One region of the Blautia sp. DFI.1.216 genome, then DNA from elsewhere that is predicted to be linked to it. Evidence: riboswitches for the same ligand, from Rfam matches in the RefSeq annotation. Region 1 holds a riboswitch; the other holds the start of a gene.
The links. A riboswitch is a leader RNA that binds a small molecule or an ion and turns the genes downstream of it on or off. The one in region 1 is predicted to bind FMN.
Positions count from the first base shown of each region.

Region 2: another riboswitch for FMN. It lies ahead of ribD (bifunctional diaminohydroxyphosphoribosylaminopyrimidine deaminase/5-amino-6-(5-phosphoribosylamino)uracil reductase RibD); the one in region 1 lies ahead of LJE11_RS11410 (ECF transporter S component).

Region 1 is NZ_JAJDML010000027.1:3,657-20,002, forward strand. It holds gene LJE11_RS11400 (HI0074 family nucleotidyltransferase substrate-binding subunit) at 1-325, opposite strand, end outside; gene LJE11_RS11405 (nucleotidyltransferase family protein) at 312-605, opposite strand; gene LJE11_RS11410 (ECF transporter S component) at 807-1,442, opposite strand; FMN riboswitch at 1,596-1,729, opposite strand; gene LJE11_RS11415 (hypothetical protein) at 1,861-2,340, shown strand; gene LJE11_RS11420 (DUF5684 domain-containing protein) at 2,849-3,298, shown strand; gene LJE11_RS11425 (glycoside hydrolase family 13 protein) at 3,439-5,112, opposite strand; gene LJE11_RS11430 (carbohydrate ABC transporter permease) at 5,156-5,998, opposite strand; gene LJE11_RS11435 (carbohydrate ABC transporter permease) at 5,995-6,882, opposite strand; gene LJE11_RS11440 (ABC transporter substrate-binding protein) at 6,899-8,173, opposite strand; gene LJE11_RS11445 (LacI family DNA-binding transcriptional regulator) at 8,407-9,414, opposite strand; gene LJE11_RS11450 (RNA-guided endonuclease TnpB family protein) at 9,964-11,103, opposite strand; partial or broken gene tnpA (IS200/IS605 family transposase) at 11,188-11,591, shown strand; gene LJE11_RS11460 (aminotransferase class V-fold PLP-dependent enzyme) at 11,670-12,833, shown strand; gene LJE11_RS11465 (selenium metabolism-associated LysR family transcriptional regulator) at 12,849-13,745, shown strand; gene LJE11_RS11470 (ABC transporter permease) at 13,912-14,643, opposite strand; gene LJE11_RS11475 (ABC transporter ATP-binding protein) at 14,717-15,559, opposite strand; gene cobI (precorrin-2 C(20)-methyltransferase) at 15,556-16,251, opposite strand.
Region 2 is NZ_JAJDML010000005.1:90,307-106,652, forward strand. It holds gene LJE11_RS03465 (carbohydrate ABC transporter permease) at 1-837, shown strand, start outside; gene LJE11_RS03470 (carbohydrate ABC transporter permease) at 841-1,686, shown strand; gene LJE11_RS03475 (glycoside hydrolase family 3 protein) at 1,771-4,269, shown strand; gene fliB (flagellin lysine-N-methylase) at 4,432-5,634, opposite strand; gene LJE11_RS03485 (AraC family transcriptional regulator) at 5,639-6,478, opposite strand; gene gnpA (1,3-beta-galactosyl-N-acetylhexosamine phosphorylase) at 6,871-9,027, shown strand; gene trpS (tryptophan--tRNA ligase) at 9,226-10,287, opposite strand; gene LJE11_RS03500 (AAA family ATPase) at 10,559-12,049, shown strand; FMN riboswitch at 12,156-12,270, shown strand; gene ribD (bifunctional diaminohydroxyphosphoribosylaminopyrimidine deaminase/5-amino-6-(5-phosphoribosylamino)uracil reductase RibD) at 12,515-13,624, shown strand; gene ribE (riboflavin synthase) at 13,605-14,252, shown strand; gene LJE11_RS03515 (bifunctional 3,4-dihydroxy-2-butanone-4-phosphate synthase/GTP cyclohydrolase II) at 14,416-15,615, shown strand; gene ribH (6,7-dimethyl-8-ribityllumazine synthase) at 15,730-16,197, shown strand; gene LJE11_RS03525 (RluA family pseudouridine synthase) at 16,194-16,346, opposite strand, start outside.

The sequences.
Region 1 (16,346 bases):
CATCAGCTATAATTCCTAACGCAATTTTCTGATTGTAAGAATGTGTAACATTATTTCTTGCCTGCAATGCACGAAGCCACTGCTCCTCATCTCTTATCATTCCTGCTTTATAGGCAGTCTTCAGAATGATTTTCGGTGAACCTGTTGCTCCCTCTGCATATCCATGAATCTCCAGTATTTCTTTCATCATTTTCCATGACTGCTCAAAACAAATTTCATACAATCCTACGAGTCCGGTAATCACTACATTATCATATGGTTCTTCATAATTATAAATATCTTTCATGTTAGACAGTGCATTGCAGAAATTCTCATATTTTCTCATACAAAATCCTCCCTTCCTTCTCTATAGATTCTCTTAATTCATCCTGCATGTCACGATCAAGATTTACAATATCATACTCCAGAAGAGTACTTGTCTCTTCATCCACATCTAACGCAAACCTTGCAAAATCTCCTCCTGTGACTGCAATATCTATATCACTTGTTCTTCTGAAATCTCCTCTTGCTCTCGAACCAAAAAGAATTACTTTTTCAATATCATATTTTTGCGCAAGGTTTCGGATTTCTTCTATAACTTCCGGTCTGATTCCTGTATCATTCATTTTATAAACCTCACATTCCGATGTTTATATCGTCTGTTTTATCTTACCATATTATCGTATCTTTTTTAAGTCTGTCTGACAATTTCCGTAATTATTTTTTACACATAAAAAGAAGAACAGCCGCAGATTTTTCATCATACGGCTGTTCTTCTTTTTTATTTATTGTGCTGCCAATTTATTTATTCTTTATCAGATATAAAATCAATCTCCCTTGAGCACCACGCGGATTCTCTTATAAATCAGGAATACGATCAGGGATGTCAGAGCATATTTGAATATGTTGAATGGGAAAATGATCATTGCTGCAAATGTAAGAAGATTATTTACAGAACTGTGTACTGCACTTCCCATTTCGATAAATGCTTCTACCGGCATTCCAAAAGCCTTTCCGTATGCCGGAAGTAACACGAATGCATTGATAAAGCATGCAACTACTGCTGTAAGTACGGTTCCAACTGCCATTCCGATCACTGCATGTTTTCTGCTCTTAACAGATTTATAGCGGTAGATCAGACCTGCCGGAACTGCAAATGTACATCCAAAGATGAAGTTTGCCACATCGCCTACACCTGCTGTCATAGAGCCCTTTGTTACCAGATGCACAAGAATCTTCACCAGCTCGATCAGTACACCTGCGATCGGTCCCATTGCAAATGAGCCAACCAGTACCGGGATTTCTGAAAAATCCAGCTGATAAAAAGTCGGTGCCAGGAAAGGAAGCGGAAACTCCAGATTCATTAAAATTCCTGCGATAGCGCCAAGCATGGCTATCTGTGTAATGGTTCTCGTCTTACTCCTCGCCATCGCATTTCCATTTCTTAATACCTGTTCACTCATACTGTTTCTCTCCTTTGAAATTATTCTTTATGGATATGTCTCATATCCTGTTAAAAGAAAATTCCACAAGCTTTTTATATAATGAAGATTCTCTTCAACATATAAAAAACCCCGGATCATATCCGGGGTAATGAGCACGTATGGTAAATATCGCGTGTTCTTCTCTCATCCAGACTATACTGTCGGTCCTGGAATTCCACCAGATCAGCCGCCGAAGCGGGTCGCGGACTATAACCGCCGGTAGGGAATCTCAGCTGATGCTGATCACCACAACCCCGAAGAATTTTCTTTTATTTGCGTCTGATTATACTACATACAGATATCTATTGTCAATACAACTATTCCATTACGCTCCTCTATTGACTTTGCTTTTCCAGGCTATTATAATAAATCCAGAAAACGAAAGGAGGTTTTCAATATGAAAACATGGACAAAGAAGTTCCAGAAAATGTTAACACTGATACTTGCCATCTGCCTCGTTACCGGCTGCATGGGATTCTCAAATGTGCAGGCAGCTACCGGAAAGTCAGGTACAACCTACTATGATACCTGCATAAATGGAAAAAAAGGCGGAACAATAACAACCAATGGCACAAAATACTATATGTCAGGCACAAGAAAGGCTATATGTAAGGGGAACACTCTGACAATGTATGCGTCATTTAATACTTCCAAAAACGGAATATTAAACAGCCAAAACAAAAAAGCATATATAAAATACGGAAAACATACATTTAAACTTACTTCCAAGACCAAATACTATTTTTCCGGAGGTGAAGCTCCCAACGATTATTGCTCAAAATCCGCTTTCATGTCTACCATGAGAAGCATGAATGGATTAGGTCTGCGCATTAAGGTAACCAATGGAAAAGTTGTTGAGATGTCTTTCAATTCATGATACCACAAAAGCCGCAAAGCTAGAAATTCCCACTTTACGGCTTTTGTTTAACTTGTCATTATTTTTTCCGAAACCATTCTTTTTTCTCTGTTCTCACAACCCATCCCTGAGAAGATTTTCATCTCATCAGGCACTTTTCATAAGTCAGACGAATATTTGTAATATTAAAGCAGGAGACTCACTTCATTGATAAAATTTTACTCTGCCTGATCAATATTATCAACCCTACAGCCCGCTAATACAACCATTCCAGGATTAGAAAAACAGGAAATCACTGCCAGACAAATGAAAAATATATAATATCCCGGTATTTTGTAGTTCATAAGTATTGCTGCCATAGTTTTCACCTCGCTTATGTACAATCTTCTTTGATAATTGACGAACTACTGAGAATATGCTTTAATGGATTTAGCATAAATACTTCAGGAGAACAAACATAGTTCTCAACTATGCTTCTACACCAACGATACATGTATCATATCTCACAGAAAGAAATGGGGGAACACAAATGGGACTTATAGCTATCAGCAGCATGGTATTCTTAGGTGGTATGTATCTGATGATTGCATTCGCATGGTGGCTTCTGCAGATTATTGCCAACTGGAGAATCTTTACCAAAGCAGGGGAGGCCGGATGGAAAAGTATTATTCCAATATATGGCGATTATATTTCTTATAAAATCGCATGGCAACCTGCATATTTCTGGCTGACATTGGTTCTTGGAATCGTATCTTCCTGCTTACAGGGAACTCTTGAAACAAACGACAGTTTAATGATCTCCATGATCATCGTACTGATCAAAATCATACTTGCCATAATCAGCATTATGTACAGTGTTAAGCTTGCAAGAGCTTTTGGCAGAGGCACAGGATTCGCCATTGGCCTTATCTTCTTACAGCCAATCTTCATGCTGATCCTTGGCTTCGGCGATGACAGATATTATGGAGCAGATAAATAGGTATACATTAAAATAAGAAGTTAAAGCAAGAAGATATATACTGGCAAGCACTTTTTATACTCTATCAGCATTCTCCTCTAAATAAAAGCAAAAATACCCTTTCGTCATGTCATACGAAAGGGTATTTTTTTCAGACTATTTTATTTTTTGTAAAGCACAAACGCCTCATATGGATTCAGGATGATTTTCCTGTCAAATACTTTTCTTCCCATATTCGTAATCAGGCACTGAGATCCTTCTGCGAATGTTTCCGGAAGTTCCATTTCCGCTTCCTGTGCACTGAAATTGCATACTGTGAGCAGCTTCTCTGATCCAAGCTTTCTTATGTAAGCGAATATCTGATCATGGTCACGGTACAGAGCCTCAAATTCTCCGTACACAATGATGTCCATTTCTTTACGCAGACGAATCAGCTTCTGATAATAATGGAAAACAGAGTCCGGATCTTTTAACTGATATGCTGCATTGATCTGCTGGTAATTTGGATTTACCTTGATCCATGGTTCCCCTGTAGTGAAACCTGCACCTGCGGAAGTGTCCCACTGCATAGGTGTTCTGGCATTATCGCGGCTTCTGAGCATCAGGCATTTCATCATATACTCCGGTGTCAGTCTGCCTGTCTCTGTCAGCTCAGTGAAATAATGAAGGCTCTCGATATCGCGGTAGTCCTCCAGCTTGTCGAAATAGATGTTAGTCATTCCAAGCTCTTCACCCTGATAAACATAAGGGGTTCCCTGCATCATATGAAGACAGGTCGCCAGCATCTTGGCTGAAATATCGCGGTAAGCAGGATTGTCATTTCCAAATCTGGATACACTTCTTGGCTGGTCATGGTTGCCAAGGAAAAGGCTGTTCCATGCTTTTCCTGCCAGTTCTTCCTGCCATTTGATCATGATTTTCTTGAACTCTTTGAAATCATACCGTTCTGTGGTCCACTTGCCATAATCACCGCCGCCGATTTCTACATGCTCAAACTGGAATACCATATTCAGTTCTTCTCTGTCATCACCTGCGTATTTCTGTGCTTCCTCAATGGTAACTCCTGAGGTTTCCCCCACAGTCATCACATCATATTTGGAAAGAACTTCCTGATTCATTTCATGCAGGAATTCGTGGATTCTTGGACCATGAACACTGTACGGACCGAAATCACCATACAATCCGTTATTCATCTCCCCGTCAGGAAATTCCTGATCTTTGGAGATCATGCTGATAACATCCATACGGAAACCGTCGATTCCCTTTTCACACCAGAAGTTCATCATATCATAAACTTCCCGACGAACCTTGTCGTTCTCCCAGTTCAGATCCGGCTGCTTCTTGGAGAACAGATGAAGATAATACATATCTGTCTGTGCGTCATATTCCCAGGCTGAACCGCCAAATACTCCGCCCCAGTTATTTGGTTCCTTACCATTCACCGGATTTCTCCAGATATAATAGTCGCGGTAAGGATTGTCTTTGGATTTACGGCTCTCGATAAACCAGGAATGTTCATCAGAAGTATGGTTTACAACCAAATCCATAAGAATCTTAATTCCTCTTTTGTGTGCTTCTGCAAGGAGAGTTTCATAATCCTCCATGGTTCCGTAATCTTTGTAGATCTTTCTGTAATCAGAAATATCATAGCCATTATCATCCTGCGGAGACTCAAGCATAGGAGAAATCCAGAGAACATTCACACCTAACTCCTTCAAATAGTCAAGCTTCTCAATAATTCCTCTGATATCCCCGATTCCGTCTCCATTACTGTCTTTAAAGCTTTTGGGATATATCTGATAAACAACACTTTCTTTCCACCAGGTTTTCTTCATAAACGTAAGCCTCCTGTTTGTATTTCTCAAGTTTATTGATGTGTTATTTTACTGCACCGGCAACAACACCGTTCATGATCCACTTCTGGCAGAAGATATATACGATCAGTACAGGTGCCAGTACAAGCAGATAAGAGGCAAATGCCAGATTATAGTCTACAGAGAACTGGCTCTTGAATACATACTGTGCAAGCTGTAAGGTCTGCTGGCTCTCATCACTTAAGAGTACCAGTGGCATACTGAAGTCGTTCCATGTCCACATAAAGGAAAGGATTGCTACTGTTGCTGTAGTTGGTTTTAATACCGGGAAAATGACCCGGCTGAAAATCTGGATGGGGTTGGCACCATCGATCATTGCTGCTTCATCCAGTGCTTCCGGTATCGCCTTGATTGCACCTGTATAAAGGAAGGTATTCATGGGCAGACCGAAGATAATATAAAGAAAACTAATACCGTAAATATTATCCAGATGGAAGGTATTCGCCTGTACAACCAATGGAAGCATGATTACCTGGAACGGGATAAACATGGCACTGATAAAGTAGTAATACATAATGGAAAAGAATTTACTCTTTTTCCTGTTTCTGGTTATTGCATACGCTGCAAAGGAGTTTGTGATCAATGTAAAGAACAGGTTGATCACTGTAATAAATGCAGTGTTAAAAAATTTCTGTGGGAAATTTGTCATCACCCAGGCATCCACGAAGTTCTGCAGACGCAGCTTTCTGGGTAATGCCAGTATGTTATTCATGTCAGACGGATCCTTGATTGCGATCATCAGTGCCATATACAGAGGCAAAAGAATAATCAGCACAATTCCTATGATAAGAAGAATCGTTACAGGCCAGTTGTAACGTTCTTTTACCTTCGCTACACCCTGTTTCATCCTAACTTCTCCTCTCTCTTCTCAAGTATACGAAGCTGTAATACAGAAATCAGCACAACTACAATAAAAAGCACAACTGCATTGGCTGACTGGTAGGCGAACTGTCCTCCACCGAATCCCTTCTTATAGATCAGGACTGCAATGGAAGTAGTTGCTGTTCCAGGTCCACCATCTGTCATGGCCATGATCTGATCGTAAACCATCAGGTAACCTTTGGCAGAGAGCACCATATTAATGGTAAAGGACGGTGCCAGAAGAGGGAATGTGATCTTGCTGAAACGCTTGAAGCCTGTAGCTCCGTCCAGGTCAGCAGCTTCATATACATCTGTATCAATAGACTGGAGTCCTGCAATATAGATCAGTGTATTAAATGCACATCCGATCCACAGAGATACTGCAATGATTCCCCAGATCGCATTGTTGGTACCCAGAATATTCACACTGAGAGCCTTGATTCCCAGAGCTTTTCCAAGCTCCGGAACCAGGTTTGCAAAAATATAGTTAAAGATGAATCCCACGATCAGACTCCCCAGCATATACGGCAGGAAATAAAACGCTTTAATCGTATTTTTGAATTTAATCTTTGCATTTAATGCGCATGCAAGCACAAGACTGATCACATTAACCAGGATCGTAGTGATCACAGCAAATTTAAAGGTGAAAATGTAAGCATTTCCTGTATCTGCATCTACAAACATATGCAGATAATTACGCAGCCCTACGAAATTCCACTCTCCGTATCCTCTCCAGTCAGTAAAGCTGTAGAACACACCTTTCAGGAAAGGAATTGTATGGAAGATGAAAAATAATACTGCAAGAATACCAACATAAATATAGTAAATTTTGTTGACAGCAGGTCTTTTACGATTCGCTGCTTTCTTCATAGGCTCATCCCCTCACTTAATCTACATTCGCAACATCATATTTCTCATCACACTGTTTCAGGAACTGATCGATGTTTTCCTTATCATCCATTCCATTTGCACGATTTAAACTAAATCCAGCAACCAGTGCGGCCATATCCAGTCCTGATGGATAGTAGTGGTCTTCAAAGTTAGCAACTTTACCATTGCTGATGTCTTCCTGTACGCCTGATACTGCTTCATCACTCTGCTCTACACCCTTTAATGCGGAGAATGAGAACTGCTCATCAATATAAGTCTGTATATTTTCTTTTTCCATCATAAAGGAAACGAAATCTTTGGCTGCATCTACATTAGAGCTGCTCTTACTTACGCCCAGAAGCACATCCACACCTGAGGTAACCTTGTTCTGGGATTCATCATTGGAAGACGGCAGTGCAAACATGTTTATTTTTACATCCGGATTAGCATTACGGTACTGGCTGATTGCCCAGTTTCCGTTGATGATCATTACAGCGTCACCGTTGGCAAATTTCTTGTTTCCGTCATCATAGCTAAGTCCCATGTAATCATCCTGTGCATAATCAAGAAGTGTCAGATATTTCTCTGCAATCTCCTCATGTGTTCCCACAAATGTTGTCTTGCCTGCTTTGCGGTCATCCGCGAAGCTCTCCGGTGCAAGGTCTGCTGCTATGGAGTTCCACGGTGCAAGTGCTGTCCATGCGTCTTTGTAAGTCATCAGTAATGGCTGCTCGCCTGCATCCTTGATTTTCTGCAGAACATCTATAAACTCATCCCAGGTCTTCGGAACTTCCAGTCCAAGCTCTTCGAATTTCTCTGTATTGTAGATAACACCGGAAGCATTTGTAGCAAATGGAACACCATATATTGTCTCTTCTTTGTCCTTATTTACATCGTAAACCATGTCAATATAGGCTTCCTGTACATCCTTGATATAATCCTGATCACCCAGGTCAAGCAGCATACCTGCACCCTCAACCTCAGTGTAGTTGTTATCGCCGCCCATTGCTACGATGTCAGGCATATCATTCTTTGCCATTCTGGTCTTTAATACTGTTCCTGCATCCGGCGGAGCAGTAACCTTTACTGTCACATCGTCATGGCTTTCATTATATTTGTCTACCAGTTTCTGAATCGTATCCTTGTTCTCAGGTTTTGTGGAAAAAAGTTCCAGTTCTGTTTTACCTGAACTTTTCGCTGAAGATCCTGCGTCAGATGAACCGCCGCATCCTGTTAATGTGCCGGCAAGCAAAGTACCAATTACCAATGTGCTTATTATTTTTTTATACATTTTTTCTCCTCCATAATTTAATTTTCATTAACTACGAAGGCTGCGCAACCTCTGTTTTCCCTTGGTGACTTTATCATAACGCAGTCTGTCTGTAAAAATCAACAGGTTTCTCGGGAAACTTAAATTTCACACAAAATTCACGATCTATTTTTGTGCATATCATACAATAATCAGTATGTTTTTACACTGTTAACCCAACCAGATAAGTTCTGTAAATTGTAAAAGAGAGCCTGCTATTCCTTCACAGACTCTCTTTTTATCAGCCGCACCGGGCTCTTGATATTCATTTCTTTTAAAGTTTCTCCCTCTATCATCCGGTGCAGACGACGCAGGGAGATCACGCCCTTCTGGTGGATATCCTGATGAACCGTAGTCAGCCTGGGACGGACAAACTCCGCATAAATATTGTCATCATAACCTACTATGGAAATCTGATCCGGAACCTTAATCCCATGGTCAAAGAAATAGTTCATAGCCTCAATCGCTCCGTAATCCGAAGAAAACGCCAGTGCCTTTACTTCAAGGAAACGAGGAAGCAGTTCTTCATATCTGCTAAGGCGCTGTCTCTTCTCCCCCGGAACTACGATCAGACGGGATTTGCTGCAGAAACCGCCCTGCTTTTCCATAGCCTGTTTGAATCCATTCCATCTGCGGGAATCACTGTCCTTATCTGTCTCTGCGATAAACAATGCCCTGTGATATCCACAGGAATACAGGTATTCTCCAACCTGATATCCACCGGAATAATCGTCAACTCCTACATTCTGGAAGGTGTATTCCCCTTCCGGATATGCATCGATCAATATCATCTTTTTGTTCAGTTTTCTGGACAGCTGTCTGTATCGTTCCTCATCATATCCCAGAATGATCAGACCCTCAACATTCCACCTGGAAGCCATGTCTACTACATCTTCAATTTTTTCTCCACCGATAAGCATGACGAAATAACCTTTCCGTTCTGCTTCTGTCTGTATGGTTCCTATCAGCTCTCCCACAAAGGAATCCTGCAGAGACTGCATTCCATGAGCAGTGGCAAATCCAAGCACTACTCCGATGATTCTGGAGCCATGACCTGACAACATCACAGATCCCATATGTGGAACATAATTCTGTTCTTTCAGAATGCGGGTAATCTTATCTATGGTTTCCTGAGACACTCTCTTGGTATTTCCATTGATCACATTGGAAACCGTAGTCCGGCTCACCCCCGCCATATCTGCAATATCCTGAAGTCTGATCATTTAAACGCCTCCTGTTTTACGATATTTTATAGATTCATACAATCGTGTTAAAGATATCCTTTTCTATAAAATGTTTATACCATATATATGTTTTTAAGTAAACTTCCGTTCTTATATTATTATAAAAACGCAGGCATAGCGAGCTACGCTGAGGCTTTTATACCCGTGCAATCGGATTCGCAGACAAGCGAATGGTATAGTTTTTTCCAGATTGAAACAAAATTGCGCGTCTGACTCTCTTCATTGGAAAATAACGAGAATGCGACGCGCAGTTATTCAAAGGATGAACTGAATGATACTTTTATTCTTCATCCGCATGATAAATTCCCACATAGCCCTGCGGTTCTACTCTAACAATCTGCTCGACTTCCTCCGTTTTCTCCGGGAAGTCCGCTTCTGTGTCAACTACCCATCACCTAAAGGTAATGGGCTTGTAACTGCCCAGTCGTAGTAACGGCTTACGCCTCCGACCTTTTATCCCCAATAGGCATTGCTGCCTAAAGTGGCGTTACATCATTGGGTGGTTGACAGCACCCTTTGTAGCAGAGTTTACTCTGTTACAACTGTATTAGGTACTTGGCTATCAGCAAGATAGTTTATTCCCATACGATACAGATTCATAGCTCCAATACGGTCATCATTAGACGTATAACCGCAGTTTTTGCAAGTAAACAAATGTATTTTCTTATTACGATTAGACTTTTCAGTATGTCCACAAGCAGGACAGCATTGACTGGTATAACGAGGATCCACCTTTATTACAGAAGATTGATTCTGCTTCGCTTTGTAAATCAGCTTCTGCTCAAGGTCATAAAAAGACCATGATACAGAAACATAGCGTTTTTTTGTTTTGACACGTTCTGTAACATTGCGAATACCAGTCAAATCTTCTAATACAAAGAGAGTATGCTTTGGATTACCGGTGGCGAGTGCCTTCGATACCTGATGGTTAATATCCTGCATCCAACGGTTTTCTCGCTGACCGATAGCTTTTAGTCTTCGCCTTGAGGATGGCGTATGTCGCATTTGAAGTTCTTTACGAAGCCTGGAATAATTAGCCCGTTTCTGTTTAATAGCTTTACCACTAACAAATCCAGACTTATGTTTACTGTCATAAGTTGCAACAACAAAGTTAATACCTCTGTCAATACCTACAACATTACAAATATCAGAAATATTACTTTCTTCAACCTCATAGGTAACTGGTATATGCAGATAGTATTTACCATGTTTATTTACAAGTTTGGCAGTACCAAACTTGTAAATAGAATGGTTAAAATACTTAGACATACCCTCAGCAAAATAAGGAAGTTTCACACGACCATTAAGCGTATTGACGGAAAAGCAGTTTTGAGTTAAAGAATAATCTCTGTTCCAAACCAGGTCGTACTGAGGTTTTTTAAAAGATGGTTTTATCCATTCATTCTGATTTTCAAGAATGGTCTTATATCTTGCGATAACCGTTTTAAAAACAGACTGCGCCATTTGTGATTTGAGACTGAACTTTTCTCTTAGAGTAGAGTACAAAATTTTATTGAGTGAGAACTGCTTTAGGTCATGTGTGCGGAATACATAATCTGAAACATAATTACAGGCATCACAATAAACAGACATTGTTTTATTAAGCAAAACTTTATCTGTATCAGTTGCAACTATCTGAACTTTTGCAGTTATAGTTATCTGTTCCATAAAATTTATTCCTCTCATTGATACTTCACTAGCAATAGTGTATACTAATATTTAGTGAACGTCAATAACTATCAGAGGTGATTTATGGATAATAGATATTATCGTCATAACAGACGAAAATACAGTCTGAAAGTACATATAGTTCTTGTAACCAAATACCGCAAACAACTACTACAAGGCTCTATTGCTGATGATGTGAAACAAAAGATTCTCGATATAGCTAATACTCGTGGCTACGAAATAATTGCTATGGAAACAGACAAAGACCATATACATTTTTGTTAAGTTATGATGCAACGGATAGAGTATGCGACATTGTTAAAATTGTAAAACAGGAAACAACATACTACTTATGGCAAAAGTATAATTCGGTCTTATCAAAACAATATTGGAAGAAAAAAATATTTTGGTCAGATGGTTATTTTGCTTGCAGCATTGGAGAAGTGTCATCAGCAACTATACAAAAATATATTGAGAGTCAAGGATAATAGATAACAATTTACAAGGCTCCTCCCACCGCCTAAAGGCAGTGGGTTTCCGCCCATGACAAACGAAAGGATTTATTTATGAATAAAATCTATCTGGATCAGGCCAGTACGTCTTTTCCCAAGGCACCATCTGTTGCACAGGCAGTTTATGATTACCTGTCAGGCTCTGCTGTGAATGTGAACCGGGGAGGATACCGGGCAGCTTATTCTGTGGAGGAACAGATTTTTGAAACAAGAGAACAGCTTCTGAGGCTCTTTCACTTTACTTCCGGAAAGGGTAAGAATGTTATTTTTACAGAAAATATCACTGCCAGTCTGAATGTTCTTCTGAAAGGACTTCTGAAACCCGGCGATCATGTACTTGTAACTGCCATGGAGCATAATGCAGTGATGCGTCCCCTTGTACAGCTGGAGAAACATGGAATTTCTTTTGACAGGATCCCATGCGCTTCTGACGGCAGTCTTCTGCTTGATAAAGCGACCGCACTCCTTCGTCCTGAGACTAAGCTTGTGGTCTGTCTTCATGCTTCTAATGTATGCGGAACTGTCATGCCAGCACAGGAAATCGGAGATTTCTGCAAAGAACATGGGCTTCTTTTTATTCTGGACACTGCACAGACGGCAGGAACCATTAACATTGATATGGAGAAATGTCACATAGACGCACTGGCATTTACAGGTCACAAGGGACTCAGAGGGCCACAGGGAACAGGTGGCTTTCTGATCCGCAATAAACTGGCAGCGCAGATTGAGCCTCTTATCAGCGGTGGAACAGGAAGTGCCTCTCATTCTGAAGAAGTACCGGCATTTCTTCCTGATCGTTTCGAGCCCGGAACTCCCAATATACCTGGGATTCTGGGACTTCATGCCGCACTCTGTGATCTGGAGAAACAGTCCATGGAAGAAATCCGCCAACATGAATTAATGCTGACACAATACTTTATAGATGGTATCCTGAATCTGGATCCTGAAGAAAAATTTCTGCGTATTATCGGTAAAAAAAATACTGAAAACCGTTGTGCAGTTGTATCTGTCCAGACCTTACATATGGACATGGCTCAGGCCGCCTTTGAGCTGGACAGTACTTACGGAATTATGACAAGAGTTGGCCTTCACTGTGCACCAAATGCCCATAAAACCCTTGGAACATACCCGAAAGGTACTCTCCGGTTTTCTTTCGGATCCGAGAATACAAAACAGGAACTGGATATTGCTTTAGCTGCATTATCTGCATTGCTATAAAAGGAGAGTTTCACAATGGAATTTAAACAATTAGAAGCATTCGTCGCTGTCGTGGACTACGGCAGCTTCTCAGAGGCAGCCCGCCGCCTCTATCTGACACAGCCTACGATCAGTGCGCATATACGTTCCCTGGAAGATGAACTGCATATGAAACTGATCATCCGTACTACAAAGAAAACAACGATCACAGCCAAAGGCTACCAGCTTTATGACAGTGCAGTCCGTATGCTGGAAATCAGAAATAACCTGCTTGAAAATTTTACAGGTGCCCACAAACATATGATAGATCTGGCTGCATCTACCATTCCTTCTTCTTATCTTTTGCCGGAATTGCTTGCTGCTTTCGGCAAAACGCACCCTGATGTTTATTTTCACTCCATACAGTCAGACAGTTCAGAATCCATCAGCCGGGTACTGGACGGAACTGTAGATCTGGCTCTGGTAGGCCAGAATACACGTGATGAAAGCTGCGTATTTATTCCTTTCTGCCATGATGAGCTGGTCATAGCAACTCCTGTAACAGATCACTATCTTGCACTCAAGGACAGAGAAACACCCGCTATTTTTCATGATTTCCTGAAAGATTCTATTATCCTCAGGGAAAAAGGCTCCGGCACAAAAAAAGAAATGGACCTTTTTCTGGAGCGCACAGGCATCACAACAGGCAATCTGAATGTGATCGCCCGCATGAATGACCTGGAAAGCATCAAAAAGTCCATTGTTAATGGTCTGGGAATCTCTATTCTTTCATCACGCTCTGTCAATGACCTGCAGAGGACAAAGCAGATTCTTGTCTTTCCGCTGGAGGAAGCTGCCCATAAGCGCAGTTTCTATATAGTCTACAGCAAAAACAGGATTCTGAACCCCCATGTAAAGCAGTTTGTACAGTTTGTGCGAGACTATTATATGTAACTGTTATCTGCCGGCTGAAAAAAAGAGAAAAATTGATAATCTTCATGTTCTCACAAATACCACTGATACTTCTGAGTAGCAGTCAGGCGAATATTGGTTATTGCACTTGATTTTGCGAATACATAAATAAGTCAAGGAGAAGCACAGGCTCCTCCTTGTCAGTCAGTTACAGATTTTTCTTCTTATAAATAAACCATGATGCTGCTACAGTAAACACCAGCAAATAAAGAAGCAGGATCCCAATACCAGCGTAATTCACCGCCTCACCTGATGAAATGCTTCTCATCAGATGGCTGGTCTGGGATAATGGCAAGGCTGATACAAACTTGCCTACAAATCCCGGAAGTTTCTCTGTTGAGAAAAAGGTGTTACACAAATATGCCATAGGCATAATGATATAATTGGAAAACCTCGGCACGTCTGCGTGGTTTTTTGCCAGAAAGGAGACCACCACGCCGATGGCTGAGAATACCGCTCCGTTCAGGAACATCACCAGAAAGGACCATCCGTTGAAAATCAGTCCTGTCTCAATAGGTGCTGTAAGAAGCAGTATGATTCCTCCTGCATACAGACCGCGCAGACTTCCCCCGATGATCTGTCCGGCAATAAACTGCCATAATGGTGTGGGGGAGATCATCACCTGATCAAAAGCCTTCTCATACAGTCTCTGTACGTTTAGGTTCTGCGCAATGGCGTTGAAGCTTCCGTTCATAGTTGTCAATGATACCACACCCGGAATCAGAAAGTTCAGGTATGGCTGTCCATGAGAAGTGGTCTGGATTCCCATTCCGAATACGATCAGATACATTAGCGGTGCGATCATTGCTGCCAGCGTGATCTTATAGAAGTCCCGGCGGAATTCTACCCACTTCTCCCATAATATTGTTATAATTCCCATACATTTTTCTCCAGATTATTCTAACTTTTTTCGCAGCCTCCGCAGGGGACTTCCCTGATTCAGTTAATATCTGCTATTTTGAAATCAAATGTTTCCCGGCTCTTTCTACAAAGACGTCTTCCAGTGTTGTCTCACGAAGAGACGCCTGCCCTGTAAGCTCTTCCAGATACCGGATTGCTTCCTGGCGTGTATGGAAATAGTGATTCTGTGTTCCATCTGCTGTCATCTCGTCTACTGCATAAGCACCAAGACTCTCGATCAATGCTTGCGGAGTACTTACCTCCTCCAGCTTTCCATGATCCATCAGTGCCACACGATTGCAGAGACTCTGTGCTTCTTCCATATAATGAGTAGTCAGCAGGATCGTCAGGTTTTTCTCATTAAGCTTACGCAGAAGATTCCACATCTGTCTCCTGGAAAGAGCATCCATTCCTGCTGTGGGTTCATCCAGAAGCAATATCTCCGGATCTGTCAGTAATGCCCGGCAGACCATCAGCTTACGCTTCATTCCACCTGAAAGCTTACGGACTGTACGCTTGCGGAATTTCAGCAGGTCACAGAACTCCAGAAGCTCTTCTGTTCTTTCTTTTATCTGCTTTCGCGGCATAAAATAGAGCCGTCCCTGGTATTCCATAATCTCATCCATATTCATATCCTGACGCATGGAATATTCCTGGGTGATCACACTGATTTTTCTCTTCAGATCGGGACGTTGTCTTGTAAGCTGCTGACCGTCTATGAGGATTTCTCCCTTTGTCGGAAGAAGAAGGGTTGAGAGCAGACTGATGGTCGTTGTCTTGCCTGCTCCGTTTGGTCCGAGAAGACCAAAAAACTCACCTTTTTCAATTTTCAGGTTCAGGGAATCCACTGCTGTAAAATTGTCAAAGGTTTTTGTCAGATCTCTGGTTTCGATCATAATCCTCCATCCTGTTCCTTTGCAATGATCAGAGAATAATAGCCTGCATCATCCGGAATTTCTTCTACACTGTTGTAAATATGCTCATCCGGCATTCCACAGTTCTCCACCATACGGATATTGCGTCCGCTTTTTGCCAGAATTTCCTTTACCTGATTCATCTTTTTGCCGGATTTCATCAGCACATAGGTACCCGGCTGATCCAGTTCACTGTCAAGGCGGTGAACTGCAGGCTGTACATGAAGAGGCTGGTTCCACTCTGTAAGCGGGATATTCAGGCGTGCTGCTGTTGCGCAGAAGGAAGTGATGCCGCTTACCAGTCTTGTCTCATATCCATCTGCTTCTACTCTCTTCTGCACATATGAAAATGTTGAATAGATAGTCGGATCTCCAAGTGTCAGAAATACTACATTCTTACCTGTATCAAGTGCTGCTTCCAGCGCCTTGGCTCCTTTTTCATGGTTCAGTTCCAGTTCTGCCTTATCGTGTGTCATTGGCATATAGATTGGCAGAAGTTCTTTGTCTGCAAGCTCAGGTACTGCCTGTACTGCGATCTTATATGCAACTGTTTCACGCACCTCTGCGCCCGGTACTGCAATAATATCATTCTCTTTGATCAGGCGCACTGCCTTTAATGTCATAAGTTCCGGATCTCCGGGGCCAACTCCTACTCCGTATAAAATTCCTCTCATTACCATATCCTCCTGTGATTTGCATATACATTTTTATGATATCAGAATTGCAGGAGCTGCTTCGCAGCAAAGCAATTCACAGATATTCATTTATT
Region 2 (16,346 bases), on a different contig from region 1:
TTCTATGAATATTATCGTTCAGGAATTAAAGAAATCGGACCGAATTTTATTGGAATTGCAAACTATCTGAGTCTGTTGAAGTCAGATATGCTCAAATACAGTGCTAATACACTGATTCTGTGGGTAATCGGATTTGTACCGCAGATTGTGATCGCACTGGTTCTGGCATGTTGGTTTACAGATGCGCGTCTGAAGATCCATGGACAGCAGTTTTTCAAGGTTGTTATTTATCTTCCTAACCTGATCATGGCTTCTGCATTTGCATTATTGTTCTTTACCATGTTCTCTACCAACGGACCGATTAACTCTATTCTGATGTCTCTGGGATGGGTTAAAAATCCGATAGATTTCATGGGTTCTGTAATCGGAACCAGATCTCTGGTCGGATTTATGAACTTCCTGATGTGGTTTGGTAATACAACAATTATGCTGATGGCTGCTGTTATGGGTATCAGTATGGATATTTTTGAAGCATCTGAACTGGATGGCTGTAACAGTATCAAGAGATTTTTCTATATCACACTGCCGCTGATCCGTCCGATCCTTGCTTATACACTGATCACATCTATCATCGGTGGTCTTCAGATGTTCGATGTTCCTCAGATTCTTACAAATGGACAGGGAAATCCGGACCGTACATCTATGACTCTGATTATGTTCCTGAACAGCCACTTAAAGAGCAAGAACTATGGTATGGCAGGTGCACTGTCCGTATATCTGTTTATTGTCAGCGGTATTTTATGTATGATCGTATATAAGATGACAAATGACACAGACCCGGACGGATCTAAGAAAGCTGCAAAGAAAAAAGCAAAAGAAGAAAGAAGGAGGAGATAAACTATGAAACCAAATACATCAGGTCGTGTGCGCAGTATTTTTGTTCATCTTGTGCTGATCTTTTTATCCTTCCTGTGTCTGTTTTTCTTTTACATTCTGATTGTAAATGCAACACGTTCCCATGCGGATCTGCAGAAAGGATTTTCAGCACTTCCCGGAAAATATTTTCTTGAGAATCTGAAGAATGTGGCAAATGACGGAAGTTTCCCGATGTTCCGCGGTATTCTTAACAGTGTTGTTGTATCTTCCTGCAGTGCTGCACTTTGTACATATTTTTCTTCTTTGACAGCTTATGGTCTATATGCTTATGATTTTAAAATGAAGAAAGCAGCTTTTACCTTTATTATGGCAATTCTTGTTATGCCTACACAGGTAACAGCAATGGGATTTTTACGACTGATCACAAAGATGGGAATGTATGACTCTTTACTTCCGCTGATCATTCCATCCATTGCATCTCCAGCAGTCTTTTACTTTATGTACAGTTACCTTCAGTCTTCCCTTCCTTTATCCCTTGTAGAAGCGGCAAGAATTGATGGCTCCGGAGAATTCAGAACCTTTAACAGTATTGTACTTCCGATCATGAAACCGGCAGTAGCAGTACAGGCAATCTTTACTTTCGTAGGATCCTGGAACAATTACTTCGTTCCTGCCCTGATCATTCAGTCAAAGAGCAAAATGACAGTGCCGATCCTGATTGCAACTCTGCGTGGTGCTGATTATATGAACTTTGATATGGGTAAAATTTACATGATGATCACTGTTGCGATCGTGCCAATCATTATTGTATATCTGCTTTTATCCAAATACATTATTGCAGGTGTAACACTTGGTGGTGTAAAAGAATAATGAGAATTAAGAACCCCCATAGAGAGAATGCTATGGAGGTTCTTTTCATGAGAATTATAATATTAAAAACAGGAGTATAATTATATGAAGAAATGGATTTACAGTGGAACTAGAGAAGAACAGCCGTCAGAGAGAGAACTGATGCATGGAAAGCTTGCCAGAAAAGCGGCGTCAGAAGGCATTGTTCTGCTGAAAAATGAAGGAATCCTTCCATTAAAGAAAGATACAGCTGCTGCACTTCTTGGGTATGGAGCAGAGAAAACCGTAAAGGGTGGAATTGGTTCTGGAGATGTTAACAACAGAAAGAATACTTCTATTTATCAGGGACTGAAAGAAGCAGGAGTAAAAATTGTAAGCGAAGACTGGATCAGCGATTATCACAATCGCTATGAGCAGGCGAGAGAGGCGTGGAAAGAAAAAGTTCTGGAAGAAGCTAAGAAAGTAGATAATCCTTTTGATGCCTATGCAGAGAATCCTTTTGCAATGCCGCTGGGACGTAAGGTGGCAGAGGAAGATATCTGTGAAGCAGATGTGGTGATTTATGTGATCAGTCGTATTTCAGGAGAAGGAAAAGACCGCCGCAAAGTAAAGGGAGATTACTATTTAAGCGAGAGAGAAGAGGAAGATTTACGTTATCTTGCAGAAATGAACAAACCTGTGATCCTTATTCTTAATGCAGGTGGTCCTGTGGAGCTGACAGATATTCTGGAACAGACAGACAATATAAAAGGAATCTTAAATATTTCTCAGCTTGGTCAGGAAGGGGGAGATGCCCTGGCAGATGTACTTCTGGGAAAAGAAGTGCCGGGCGGTAAACTGACAACAACCTGGGCAAGGCGATACGAGGATTATCCGGCTTCAGAAGAGTATGGGTATCTGAATGGCAATCTGGAAAAGGAAAAATACAAAGAAGGTATTTATGTAGGTTACAGATATTTTGACAGCTTTGACAAAAAGGTGATGTTTCCGTTTGGGTTTGGTCTTTCTTATACTATGTTTGAGATGATGTGTTGCAGCATAAATATGGAAGAAAGTAAGATCAGAGCAGAGGTTCAGGTTACAAATACAGGAAATGAATATGCTGGTAAAGAAGTGGTACAGATTTATGTTACGCTTCCGCAGACAGAACTGGAAAAAGAGTATAAGAGACTGGCAGGTTTTGCAAAAACCAGACTTCTGAAGCCGGGAGAAACACAAACACTTACTGTTGAGATTCCGCAGAAACAACTGGCTTCTTTCAATGAGAAAACACATACATGGATAGTGGAAAAAGGCAAATATGGCATTCTGGTCGGAAACAGTTCAGACAAACTGAAACTGGAAGCAGTTCTGGTAGTTTCAGATGATACAGTACTGGAACAGATGGATAAAATCTGCCCGCTTCAGGAAGAACTGAAACAGATTCATTTGACAAAAGAATTGAAAGAAAAATCTGTGCAGAGACAGGAAAAACTGATAACAGCGCAGGTTCCGGAATATTATTTTAAACCTGCGATGATACCGGCAAAATCGGAAAATGCCGGAAAAAATCAGGAAAATCTGACAGAGGAAGAAAAAAGATTTGTTTCTGTTCTGGAAGACAGAACTACAGAAGAGCTGATTCCTCTGCTTTATGGAAAGATTTCAGAGAATATCAGTACTCTTGGTGCAGCAGGGATTCGAGTACCGGGATCAGCAGGTGAAACCTGCGGTACTTTGGAAGAGGATGGAATCCCGTCTCTTGTTATGGCGGACGGTCCGGCAGGTATCCGCCTCAGACAGTGGTATGAGGTAGATAAAGAGACAGACAGCATCTATGAAATGGGAGTTCTTGGTTCACTGGAAAATGGAATTCTGGAACCTGGTGTGCATCATGAGAATGCAGACACTTATTATCAGTACTGTACTGCTTTTCCGGTAGGAACAGCACTGGCACAGACCTGGGATACAGATCTCATGACAGAGTTTGGAAAAGCAATCGCAGAAGAAATGGAAGAATTTCATGTAAATCTGTGGCTTGCACCGGGTATGAATATTCACAGAAACCCATTATGTGGAAGAAATTATGAATATTATTCAGAAGATCCATATCTGTCAGGGATGCTGGCAGCAGCAGTGATCCGGGGTGTTCAGAGCAAGTCAGGATGTGGCGTAACAATCAAGCATTTTGCATGTAATAATCAGGAAGATAACCGCATGGGTGTTGACTCCTGCGTATCCGAACGTGCGCTCAGAGAAATCTATCTCCGCGGATTTGAAATTGCAGTAAAAGAAGGAAATCCTGTTTCTATTATGACTTCCTATAATCTTATCAACGGTATTCATGCGGCGAACAGCAAAGATCTGTGCATGACAGTTGCCAGAAAAGAATGGGGATTTGACGGAGCAATTATGTCAGACTGGAACACAACAGTTCCGGAAGATGGAAGCGTTCCATGGAAATGTGTGGCAGCAGGCAATGACATTATCATGCCTGGAAATCCGGATGATGATAAGAATATTCGCCAGGCATATAAAGAAGGTAAACTTACAGAAGAAGAAATCCGAAATTGTGCCGGACATCTGGTATCTATGATCCGTAGATTAGAGCGTACAGATTGTTGAAATGATTTTTCAAACATGCTCTAAATGAAAACAGATAGAATTCTGGCATATGCTGAAAATACAGTAATGAGAGGACAATATTAATTATTAAAATCAATCGGAAGACCATCAGAGGCCTTCCGATTGATTTAGTGCTCATAATAACTGGATTTTTTATTTGCATCAGCAGATTTTCAGCAGATTTTCAAAGGAGAAAATCTCTTTTTCAGACATTAATTCTTCAAATCTGTTCAGGTTAAGATCTGAGTGTTCCAGTTCTCTTGAAAACTGATAACAGATACGGATCTGGTCATCTAGCTTAAACTGCCGGTTGTTTTTCAGATAGGTTCCCACATTTAATTCATGGATGAACAGGGTGCACACAACTGCCATTTTCACCTTGGCGAAGATCTCATCATCATAAACTGCACCGCAGAAATAGGTATAGATCCAGTAAACAAGAAGCTGTTCCTCCTGAATCTGCCAGTCCGGATAAGAGAAATCAAATTCACTTTTCTGCCAGGAATAAAGATTTCCGGAGTCAGACTGCGAATCTGTATTTCCATTATACAGTGGAGTCAGACAATTCTTTAAGTATTCCTGCCATCCCGGGCGCAGAACCTCCATTTCCGGGACAACAGTTTTCCACATTTTTTTAAATAATTGTTCTGGTGTATTTGCGCAGGCAGATGCAACAGAACTGTTTTCTATGTTATCTGTATTTATACGAGAGTAAATTTTGCTGCAAAATCTATCTCCGTATCCGGAATCTTCATGTCGTTTTCGCATTTCTTCCCATTTAAAGAGTTCATTTTTATTTACACATAACTGGAAATCATGTGCAGCAGCCAGAAGTTTCCACAGACGTTTCTGCATGGGTACAGCTCTGTCCTGGATGATATCTATAAGCATATCACGGGTGTCCATAAGTGCAGTGAACAGGAAATAATCAAAGTCATCATAGACTTCTTCTTTTGTCTTTTTTTCTTTTGTGATAAAGTGTACCTTTTCTTTTTGGGAAAGTAAAATCCTTGCTGCCTCCGGACAGGAGAGCGACAGGGAAATCTCACGCAGACCTTCAAATTCTTCAATATGTCTAGGATAATTTCTGCAGGTTCTGCAGAACATTTCCGGTCCTGCTTCTGTGTAGATATCACACAGGTTCTCTTCGTTGAGAAAAGCACAGCGTCTGTTATACTGGCGGAAAACATGTTCTTTCCAGTCAATATCATTGTGCAGGCGATTGCGGAATGGACCTTTAAAGTGCTGGTACTTCTTCAGTGTCTGATCGTCAATCACGATCTGCCATCCTGCGCAGCAGGTATCCGGACAGGCTCCTGCAATGCAGGAAAATTCTTTATAGTAGTTTGGAAATGTGTATTGCATGATATTAAATAGGATCCTTTCTTTTTTTCTTAAGTTTACGGTAAGTTCCTGCAGTCATGCCACAGGATTTGCGAAAGCTCTGGGAGAGATAACTCTGAGAGGAGAATCCTGTGAGATGCGCAATATCTGAAATCCCGTAATCAGTATTTTCCAGAAGCTCCTTGCACACTTCGATGCGTTTTCGGTTCAGATAATTGATAGGAGAAATCCCATAATATTTTGTAAATTCATGACTCAGATAATACTTATTAAGATGACTGAGTTCTGAGAGGTGATCCAGAGTAATATTTTCCCCGTAATTGGAGTCAAGATAACGCTTAATATGAGCGCACTCTTTACTTGGATGCTGGGCGGTGATCAGTTCAAATGGTGAATCCGTAATGCGCCGAAGCTGCAGAATCAGAATATCCAGCATATGACTGCAGATGGTTTCATATCCTTCAGACTGTCTGTCCAGCTCCTGAAACAGAGAATTAAAGTAAAATAACAAATCTGTTTTCTTTTCACGACAGTTAAAAATGCGATACTCTTTATGACCGTTAAAGGAAAAACATAGTCCGTCCACACCTACTGTAAAATAACTCAGAGGAGGACTCCCTTTGGAGATTTCAGTGTGATTGATATGTGGATTAATGATGACCAAATCGTCCTTTGAGATTGGGAAAATCTGATCCTCGATCAGAAAATCTCCCTGACCGTCACGTACATAGAACAATTCTGTAAAGGCATGAGAGTGAGGAATACTGGGCCAGTCACCCTCGTAGCGGGAAGAAGAGGTATTTAAAAGCGTAATATTCTGAGCTGTTGGGTGTTCGGGGCTGAAACGAAATGATTGTGAGCTCATGGCAGATTCTCCTTTCTTCTGTTTACGGCAGATGAGTATATTTGTAGCAATTTTGTTGGCGGATTCTGAATGATAGTATTTTATATCGCAAAAGATATAACTGAGATTCTTCAGGATAATTAGAATAAGTGCATAAAAAATGATAAAAATAAAATCAACATCAGTTATTAAGGTAAAAAATAGAAGGCTTTTCAGATAGCTGATAACATATTTTCTATAATACCATAATTTTTTTGTAAGAGCAAGATTTCTAAAAAACAAAGCAAAAAGTGAATTGAAAAAAATTTTGAAAGAAAGTATTTTATAAACAGATAGACTGAAAATAATGTGATTACAGAAGCGAACGGACAGTAATTATCCGCTTGTCAGCAAAATGAAGGAGGTAACAGAAAATGGGAAAAGGTCGTGTAACCATACCAACTGACCTGGATGTAGTTCCACAGACACTGGAAATGATAGAAGAGTGGGGCGCTGATGCTATACGTGACTGTGACGGAACAGAATTTCCGCAGAAATTAAAAGACACAGGTGCCAAAATTTATGCAACCTACTATACAACTCGTAAGGACAATGCGTGGGCGAAAGCACATCCGGAAGAAATCCAGCAGATGTATATTATGACATCTTTCCACACAGCGGTTGCAGATACACTGGAGATTCATCTGATGGATCACCTCTATCCGAATATGCTTGCAGTCAACACAAGAGATGATATCCGCAGATGGTGGGAAGTAATGGATCGTACCACAGGAGAGCCGGTACTGACAGATCAGTGGTCATATGAAGAAGAGACAGGAAATGTAGTGATCTTATCTGCGAAACGCTTCCATGAATATACTGTAAGTTTCCTGGCATATATTATGTGGGATCCTGTACATATGTACAATGCAGTAGTAAATGACTGGAAAGACGTAGAACCGCAGATTACATTTGATGTGCGTCAGCCGAAAACAAGAGCACACTCTCTGGAACGTCTGCGCAGATTTCTGGATACTCATGAGTATGTGGATGTTGTGCGCTTCACTACATTTTTCCATCAGTTTACTCTTATATTTGATGAACTTGCAAGAGAGAAATATGTAGACTGGTTTGGTTATTCCGCTTCAGTCAGCCCATATATTCTGGAGCAGTTTGAGAAAGAAGTGGGCTATCCTTTCAGACCGGAATATATCATTGATCAGGGATACATGAACAATACCTATCGGATTCCCTCAAAAGAATTCAAAGATTTCCAGGCATTTCAGAGACGCGAAGTTGCGAAGCTTGCCAAAGAGATGGTAGATATCGTACATGAATACGGAAAAGAGGCCATGATGTTCATGGGAGATCACTGGATTGGTATGGAACCGTTTATGGACGAATTTGCATCTATCGGACTGGATGCTGTAGTTGGAAGTGTTGGAAATGGTGCGACCCTGCGTCTGTTCAGTGATATTAAGAATGTAAAATATACAGAAGGAAGATTTTTGCCATACTTTTTCCCGGATACGTTCCATGAAGGCGGCGATCCTGTAAAGGAGGCAAAAGTAAACTGGGTAACAGCAAGAAGAGCAATCCTTCGAAGCCCGATCCAGAGAATAGGCTACGGCGGATATCTGAAACTTGCCCTGGAATTCCCGGATTTTGTACAGTATATCAAAGAAGTCTGCGAAGAGTTCCGCACTTTATATGATAACATTCAGGGAACGACTCCTTATTGCGTAAAACGGGTAGCAGTCCTGAATTGTTGGGGAAAGATGCGCTCATGGGGTAACCATATGGTACATCACGCCATCTATTACAAGCAGAATTATTCTTATTTCGGAATTATCGAAGCATTAAGCGGCGCACCGTTTGATGTATCATTTATCAGCTTTGATGATATCAAAGCAGACAAAGATCTTCTGAAGAAGTTTGACGTAGTGATCAATGTAGGAGATGCGGACACTGCACAGTCAGGCGGCGAGAACTGGATCGACGAAACAATCATCACAGCAGTCAGAGAATTTGTATATAATGGCGGTGGATTTATCGGTGTAGGAGAACCGGCAGCACATCAGTGGCAGGGCAGATTCATTCAGTTAGATGATGTACTTGGAGTAGAAGAAGAACATGGATTTAACCTGAATACAGATAAATATAACTGGGAAGAACACAGAGATCATTTCATCCTTAAAGATGCAGAAGGCGAGGTTGATTTCGGTGAAGGTAAGAAGAACATTTATGCCTTACCGGAAACAGAAATCTTAATCCAGAAAGACCAGGAAGTGCAGATGGCTGTAAAGACTTTCGGTAAAGGAAGAGGCGTTTATATCAGCGGACTTCCATACAGCTTCAAGAACAGCCGCGTGCTTTATCGTGCAGTCCTTTGGTCAGCATCCGCAGAGGAAGAACTTCACTGCTGGTATTCAACCAACTACAATGTAGAAGTACATGCTTACGTAAAAAATGGAAAATACTGCGTAGTCAACAACACTTACGAACCACAGGATACAGTAGTTTACAGAGGTGATGGAAGCAGTTTCCGGTTACATATGGAGGCAAATGAGATCAAATGGTATCAGATATGAAAGATATCGGATAGATTTTATCTGTAAAATAGATTGAAAAGCAAGTCAGTGAAGAAATAACAGAACAGGTTCAGACGTGAGCAGAATGCTTTTGCCTGAACCTGTTTTGATGTGTCAATAAGTTGATTTTTGAACAATCTTGCGTTTGAATTTCTTATTTACGCATCGTTGTCGGTCGCTGTAGCCACCGGCATATAATTATTTAATTAAGCTGTTATCATCAAAGTAGTTGATCTGCATTGCTGAACGAACATCATGAAGTGTCTGTGCAGCTTTTGCTTCAGCAACCTTGCTTCCCTCTTTGAGGATATCATATACATCATCAAGATGCTGTTCCCAGTATTTACGTCTTTCGCGGATTGGAGAAAGCTCTGCCTGGAGTACTTTGTTCAGGAATTTCTTAACCTTGACATCACCCAGACCGCCGCGTGTATAATGAGCTTTCAGTTCATCCAGATTCTGATATTCAGGCAGGAACTCTGCGAAATATTCCGGTTTACAGAATGCATCCAGATAAATAAATACAGGATTTCCTTCCACACGTCCCGGATCTTCCACACGAAGATGATTCGGGTCTGTGAACATGGACATAACCTTCTTCTTAACATCAGCTTCTTCATCTGAAAGGTAGATGCAGTTTCCGAGAGATTTGCTCATTTTTGCTTTTCCGTCAATACCTGGCAGACGTAAGCATGCTTTATTGGATGGCAGAATAATCTCAGGCTCTGTCAGAGTTTCACCATAAACAGTATTAAATTTGTGGACGATCTCCTTGCACTGCTCGAGCATTGGAAGCTGATCTTCGCCAACCGGAACAGTAGTAGCGCGGAATGCAGTGATGTCTGCAGCCTGGCTGATCGGATAGCAGAAGAATCCAACAGGGATGCTTGCCTCAAAATTACGCATCTGGATTTCAGATTTAACTGTAGGATTACGCTGTACACGTGCCACAGTAACAAGGTTCATATAATAGAAAGTAAGCTCTGTAAGCTCCGGAACCATGGACTGGATAAAGATAGTGGATTTCTCAGGATCAATGCCGCATGCAAGATAATCCAGGGCGACCTGAAGGATGTTCTGGCGAACTTTCTCAGGGTGTTCAGCGTTATCTGTTAATGCCTGTGCATCTGCGATCATAATATAAATTTCATCATATAAGCCGGAGTTCTGTAAACGAACACGCTCGGATAATGAACCAACATAATGTCCAACATGAAGGCGGCCTGTTGGGCGGTCACCGGTTAAAATAATTTTGCTCATTTTGCTCTCCTAAAAGTAAATTCCGATTTTCCAGAGAGTTTCTGGAAATTCTCAGTTACTATTATTATAAGGCCTGTGAATGTTACCGTCAATGATTTTGGGGGAATAAATCAGGATATAATTTATTGAATATTTATGCAATAAATACATTTACAGAATTGATTAAAAGAAAAGATTCTGCTAGAATAATAAATAGCTTCCGACAGGATTGCAGAGATGTGTAATAGAAATATGTCATGCATTGCATGATAAGATAAAAGGAGTATTTACCATGCCAGTATTTGATTTCAGCGGTGCTTCAGACAAGAAAACAGGCGTACAGTCTGAATGTACCTACACTACGTTCCAGTCCAATGAAAAGGAGACTTCCCCTGAGAAACCGATCATGATCCTGGATAACAGCAGCCGTCAGTGGAAACATCATTCCTGCGGTATTTTTACTAATCCGATTAAACGTACATCCTTTGAATTTAAAGAAGATGACGGCGTTTTCAGTGCAGATATTATCAGTATTGATTCAAGATTTGTAAGTCTTCTGAAATGGCTTGGGGAGAATCATATCAATGTGCGTCTTTCTGGAGAGAATAAAGAGAATGGTTATGCAGTTTATAAGATTCGTGAAACTGCTTTTGGCGGCGGTACGAAACTTTCCGCAGAGGACGGATTTCTTCAGTTTATGATCGAGAGACTTCTTGCAAGCAGTGCACCTGCAGAGATTGTTGAGGATGAAGATGAGGAAGAAACAGGGGACGAGATGAAGCTGACAAGCATTCAGAGCATCACTGATTTTATGACCTGCGCAGGCAGAACCCTGCCGGATAATATCCGTCTCTGGGCGAGAAGAAACCTTGCAGTTGCCCGTTCACACGAAGTATCTCCGGAGGAGAGACGTCATGCTCAGAGAGCACTTTCCATCATGATGAATGTACAGTGGAAGAGCAATTATTTTGAAGCAATCGATCCTCAGGAAGCCCGCAGGATCCTTGATGAGGAACTCTACGGAATGGAATCTGTAAAGCAGCGTATCATTGAAACAATCATACAGATCAACCGTACCCATACACTTCCTGCATACGGACTTCTCCTTGTAGGTCCTGCAGGTACAGGCAAATCCCAGATTGCCTATGCAGTTGCCCGTATTCTGAAACTGCCTTGGACAACTCTGGACATGAGTTCCATCAATGATCCGGAACAGCTTACAGGAAGTTCCAGAATCTATGCAAACGCAAAGCCCGGAATCATCATGGAAGCTTTCTCGGCAGCAGGAGAATCCAACCTTGTATTTATTATCAACGAGCTTGATAAAGCAGCGTCAGGTAAGGGCAACGGAAATCCTGCAGACGTACTTCTTACTCTGCTTGACAACCTTGGATTTACAGATAACTATATGGAATGTATGGTGCCCACAGTGGGCGTTTATCCTATTGCTACGGCAAACGATAAATCCCAGATCAGCGCACCTCTGATGTCCCGTTTCGCGGTGATCGATATCCCGGATTATACATCAGAAGAGAAGAAGATCATCTTCTCCAAATACGTTCTTCCGAAAGTTCTGAAACGCATGAGCCTGAAAGCAGAAGAATGTGTAGTAACAGAAGACGGTCTGGATGCCATCGTTGAATTGCATAAAAATACAAGCGGTATTCGTGATCTGGAACAGGCAGCAGAGCATATCGCAGCCAATGCCCTGTATCAGATTGAAGTAGATCACCTGACAGGTGTGACATTCAATGCAGAGATGGTAAGAGAATTACTTTCCTGAAAAACTGAAATTATATGTCTGAAAAAATCTTGACATAAATAAAAATTAAGAGTATACTTTCAGACATCAACAGGATAAAATTTAGAAATTGCTGATAAAAATAAAATAAGATCTTCAGGGCAGGGTGCAATTCCCTACCGGTGGTAAAGCCCACGAGCCGTAAGGCATGATTCGGTGTAATTCCGAAGCCGACAGTACAGTCTGGATGAAAGAAGATAACAGTAGAGATACAGAAGAATTAACTGATCTGTGAAAGCGACTGCTCTGGAATAATAAATTTATTCCAGAGCTTTTTAATATCATCAAAGCAGTTTTAATGATGAAGCAAAAAGTCAGATTCACACGAAGATAATTCAAGCAGATATTAATTTACAGGCCCTGGATGTTGAAAGACACCGGGGCTTTTTTGGTATCATCAGTACCATCAGAAGAACAGGAGATGAGGGATTGAAAGATATAACGGATATGGAAAAAGACAGGCAATATATGAAAATGGCGTTAGAACTGGCGCAAAAAGGAATGGGATTTACAGCACCTAACCCAATGGTAGGTGCCGTGATCGTCAAAAGCGGAAAAGTCATTGGCCAGGGATATCACAGAAAATACGGTGAACTTCATGCAGAAAGGGAAGCTCTGGCATCATGTACAGAACAGCCAGAAGGTGCCTCCATATATGTTACTCTGGAACCTTGCTGCCATTACGGGAAACAGCCTCCGTGTGTCAATGCAATCCTGGAATCGGGGATCAGACGTGTGATTATTGGTTCCTCGGACCCTAATCCCCTGGTTTCAGGAAAAGGAATCCGGATTCTGAAAGAGCATGGGATCGAAGTAACGGAAAACGTTTTAAAAGAAGAGTGCGATAAACTCAATGAAGCATTTTTCTATTACATACAGAATCAAAAACCATATGTAGTCATGAAATATGCGATGACCATGGATGGAAAAATTGCCACTTATACAGGCGCATCCAGATGGGTGACAGGCGAAGCTGCCAGAATGCATGTGCAGAAACAGAGATTGAAATATACAGGGATTATGGCTGGAGTGGGAACTGTGCTGGCAGATGATCCGATGCTTACATGCAGACTGGAAAACGGCAGAAATCCTGTGCGTATTATCTGTGACTCCCACTTGCGGACACCACTGAATTCCAGAATTGTGAAAACGGCATCAACAATTCCAACAATCTTTGCAACCAGCAGTAAAGACCAGCAGAAGATAAAGAATTATGAAGATATGGGATGTAAAGTTCTGGATGTCCCGGAAAAAAACGGACACATAGATTTAAACAGACTAATGGAACTTCTGGGAGCTGCAAAGATAGACAGTATCTTACTGGAAGGAGGAGGCACTTTAAACTGGTCAGCACTCGAAAGCGGTATTGTTCAGAAAGTCCAGACCTATATAGCACCCAAACTTTTTGGGGGAGAAAGTGCAAAGACACCGATAGAAGGAAAAGGATTTCCTGATCCTGCCAGCGCAATATTATTAAAAAACAGCGAAATAATCAGAATAGGAGATGATTTTCTTATAGAGAGTGAGGTGAAGAGTAATGTTCACGGGAATTGTTGAAGAACTGGGAACTGTGAAAAAAATAAAAAAAGGAGCAAATTCAGCAGTATTTACGATACGGGCAGAGAAAATTCTGGATGATCTGAAAACAGGGGACAGTGTAGCTGTAAATGGAATCTGCCTCACTGTAACTGCATGTCTGGAAGATGGTTTTACAGCAGATGTGATGCATGAGACATTGAATCGTTCTGCGCTGATTCAGCTTTCTTTGGGACAGCATGTAAATCTGGAAAGGGCAATGCCTGCAAATGGAAGATTTGGAGGACACATTGTTGCCGGGCATGTGGATGGAACAGGAAAAATCACGGAAATTCGCAGAGATGATAATGCTGTCTGGTACACCATTCAGGCTTCACCACAAATTATGAAATATATTGTGACAAAAGGTTCTGTAACAGTTGATGGAATCAGTCTTACAGTGGCAAAAGTCTCAGAAACAGACTTTTCCATTTCTGCAATTCCTCATACAGTAAAGATTACAGTCCTCGGAGAACGCAAAGAAGGAGATATCGTTAATCTGGAGACAGACATAATTGGAAAATACGTGGAAAAATTAATAACGCCTGTGAAAGAACAGCCGATAAAAAGTAATATTACACGGGATTTTCTGAATAAGTATGGCTTTTGACAGAATTAACCACAAAGCGGTTATTCGATTGATGCAGAACTGTACAGTGGATGTTTTATCTGCCTGACACGAACCAGATAAGCAGCCAATACGAATGATTTTGCCCTCTTAACAACAGAAAAATATATTGTATCAGAAAATACATTGCATAAGGAGAGAAAAAATGAACGGATTTGATTCAGTAGAAGAAGCTCTGGAAGAACTTCGGAATGGAAAAATTATTCTGGTAACGGATGATCCGGACAGAGAGAATGAAGGAGATTTTATCTGTGCAGCAGAGTTTGCCACAACAGAAAATATTAACTTTATGGCAACTCACGGAAAAGGACTTATCTGTATGCCAATGTCTGAGGAATATGTAAGAAAACTGCAGTTCCCGCAGATGGTAGCAGAAAATTCAGATAATCACGAAACTGCTTTTACTGTTTCCGTAGACCATATCAGCACCACTACAGGAATCTCTGCGGCAGAACGTTCTGTTACTGCCATGAAATGTGTGGATGAGAATGCAAAACCCGAAGATTTCAGACGCCCCGGACATATGTTTCCACTTCTGGCGAAGAAGAACGGTGTTCTGGAAAGAAACGGACATACAGAGGCAACTGTAGACCTGTGCAGACTTGCAGGGTTAAAACAGTGCGGGCTGTGCTGTGAAATTATGAGAGAAGACGGCACTATGATGCGGACTTCTGAGTTACGGGAACTTGCCGGAAAGTGGAATCTTAAATTCATAACAATTAAAGATATTCAGAATTACCGTAAATGCCATGATATTCTGGTGGATCGCGTGACGACCACAAAAATGCCGACCAGATACGGAGAGTTTATGGCGTATGGATTTGTAAACCGCCTGAATGGGGAACATCATGTAGCACTGGTAAAAGGTGAAATCGGAGATGGAGAAAACGTTCTGTGCCGTGTGCATTCAGAGTGCCTGACAGGAGACGTTTTTGGATCACAGCGTTGTGACTGCGGACAGCAGTTTGCAGCGGCGATGGCCCAGATTGAGGAAGAAGGCAGAGGGATACTCCTTTATATGAGACAGGAAGGAAGAGGAATCGGACTGATCAATAAACTTCGTGCCTATGAACTTCAGGAACAGGGAATGGATACACTCGAAGCGAATCTGGCACTTGGATTTGCCGGAGACGAAAGAGAATACTACATTGGTGCGCAGATTCTGAGAAATCTTGGGGTAAAAGAGCTGAGGCTGCTGACAAATAACCCGGATAAAGTTTATCAGTTGGAAGAATTTGGCATCAGGATCAAACAGAGAGTTCCGATACAGATGAATGCCACAGCGTATGATCTGCGTTATCTTAAGACAAAACAATTACGAATGGGACATATTCTGAAGTATTAAATACAGCGGGGATTTTCATATATAACGATAACGTTCCCGAAAATAAAATTTACCGTATATAAAAACCTGTACAGGTTAAAAAATATAAATTTACAGATGAAAGGACCAGAAAAAATGAAAACATTAGAAGGAAAATTAGTATCAGATGGAATGAAAGTAGGAATTGTAGCAGCCCGCTTCAATGAATTTATAACTTCCAAGCTGGTAAGTGGTGCCATGGATGGGCTGACACGTCACAATGTAAAAGAAGAGGACATCCAGGTAGCGTGGGTACCAGGTGCTTTTGAAATCCCACTGATCGCGTCTAAAATGGCAAAAAGTGGAAAGTATGATGCGGTTATCTGCGTAGGTGCTGTGATTCGTGGAAATACCAGTCATTATGATTATGTATGCAATGAGGTTTCCAAAGGGATTGCATCAGTATCACTGGAAACAGGAGTTCCGGTATTATTCGGAGTGCTTACCACAGAAAACATCGAGCAGGCAATTGAACGCGCAGGTACAAAAGCAGGAAATAAAGGCTATGACTGTGCACTCAGTGCCATTGAAATGGTAAATCTGATCAAAGAATTTGAAGCTTAAATAGACAACAGATCAGACCCTGAAAGTGAAACCAGTTCACGAAAATCGAAAGGTAATGGTGCTTCCAGAAGGAGCATTTCATCTCTGAAAGGATGCTGAAAAGAAACTTTCCATGCATGAAGGGCTGCCCTGGAAAAGGAAGCACAGGA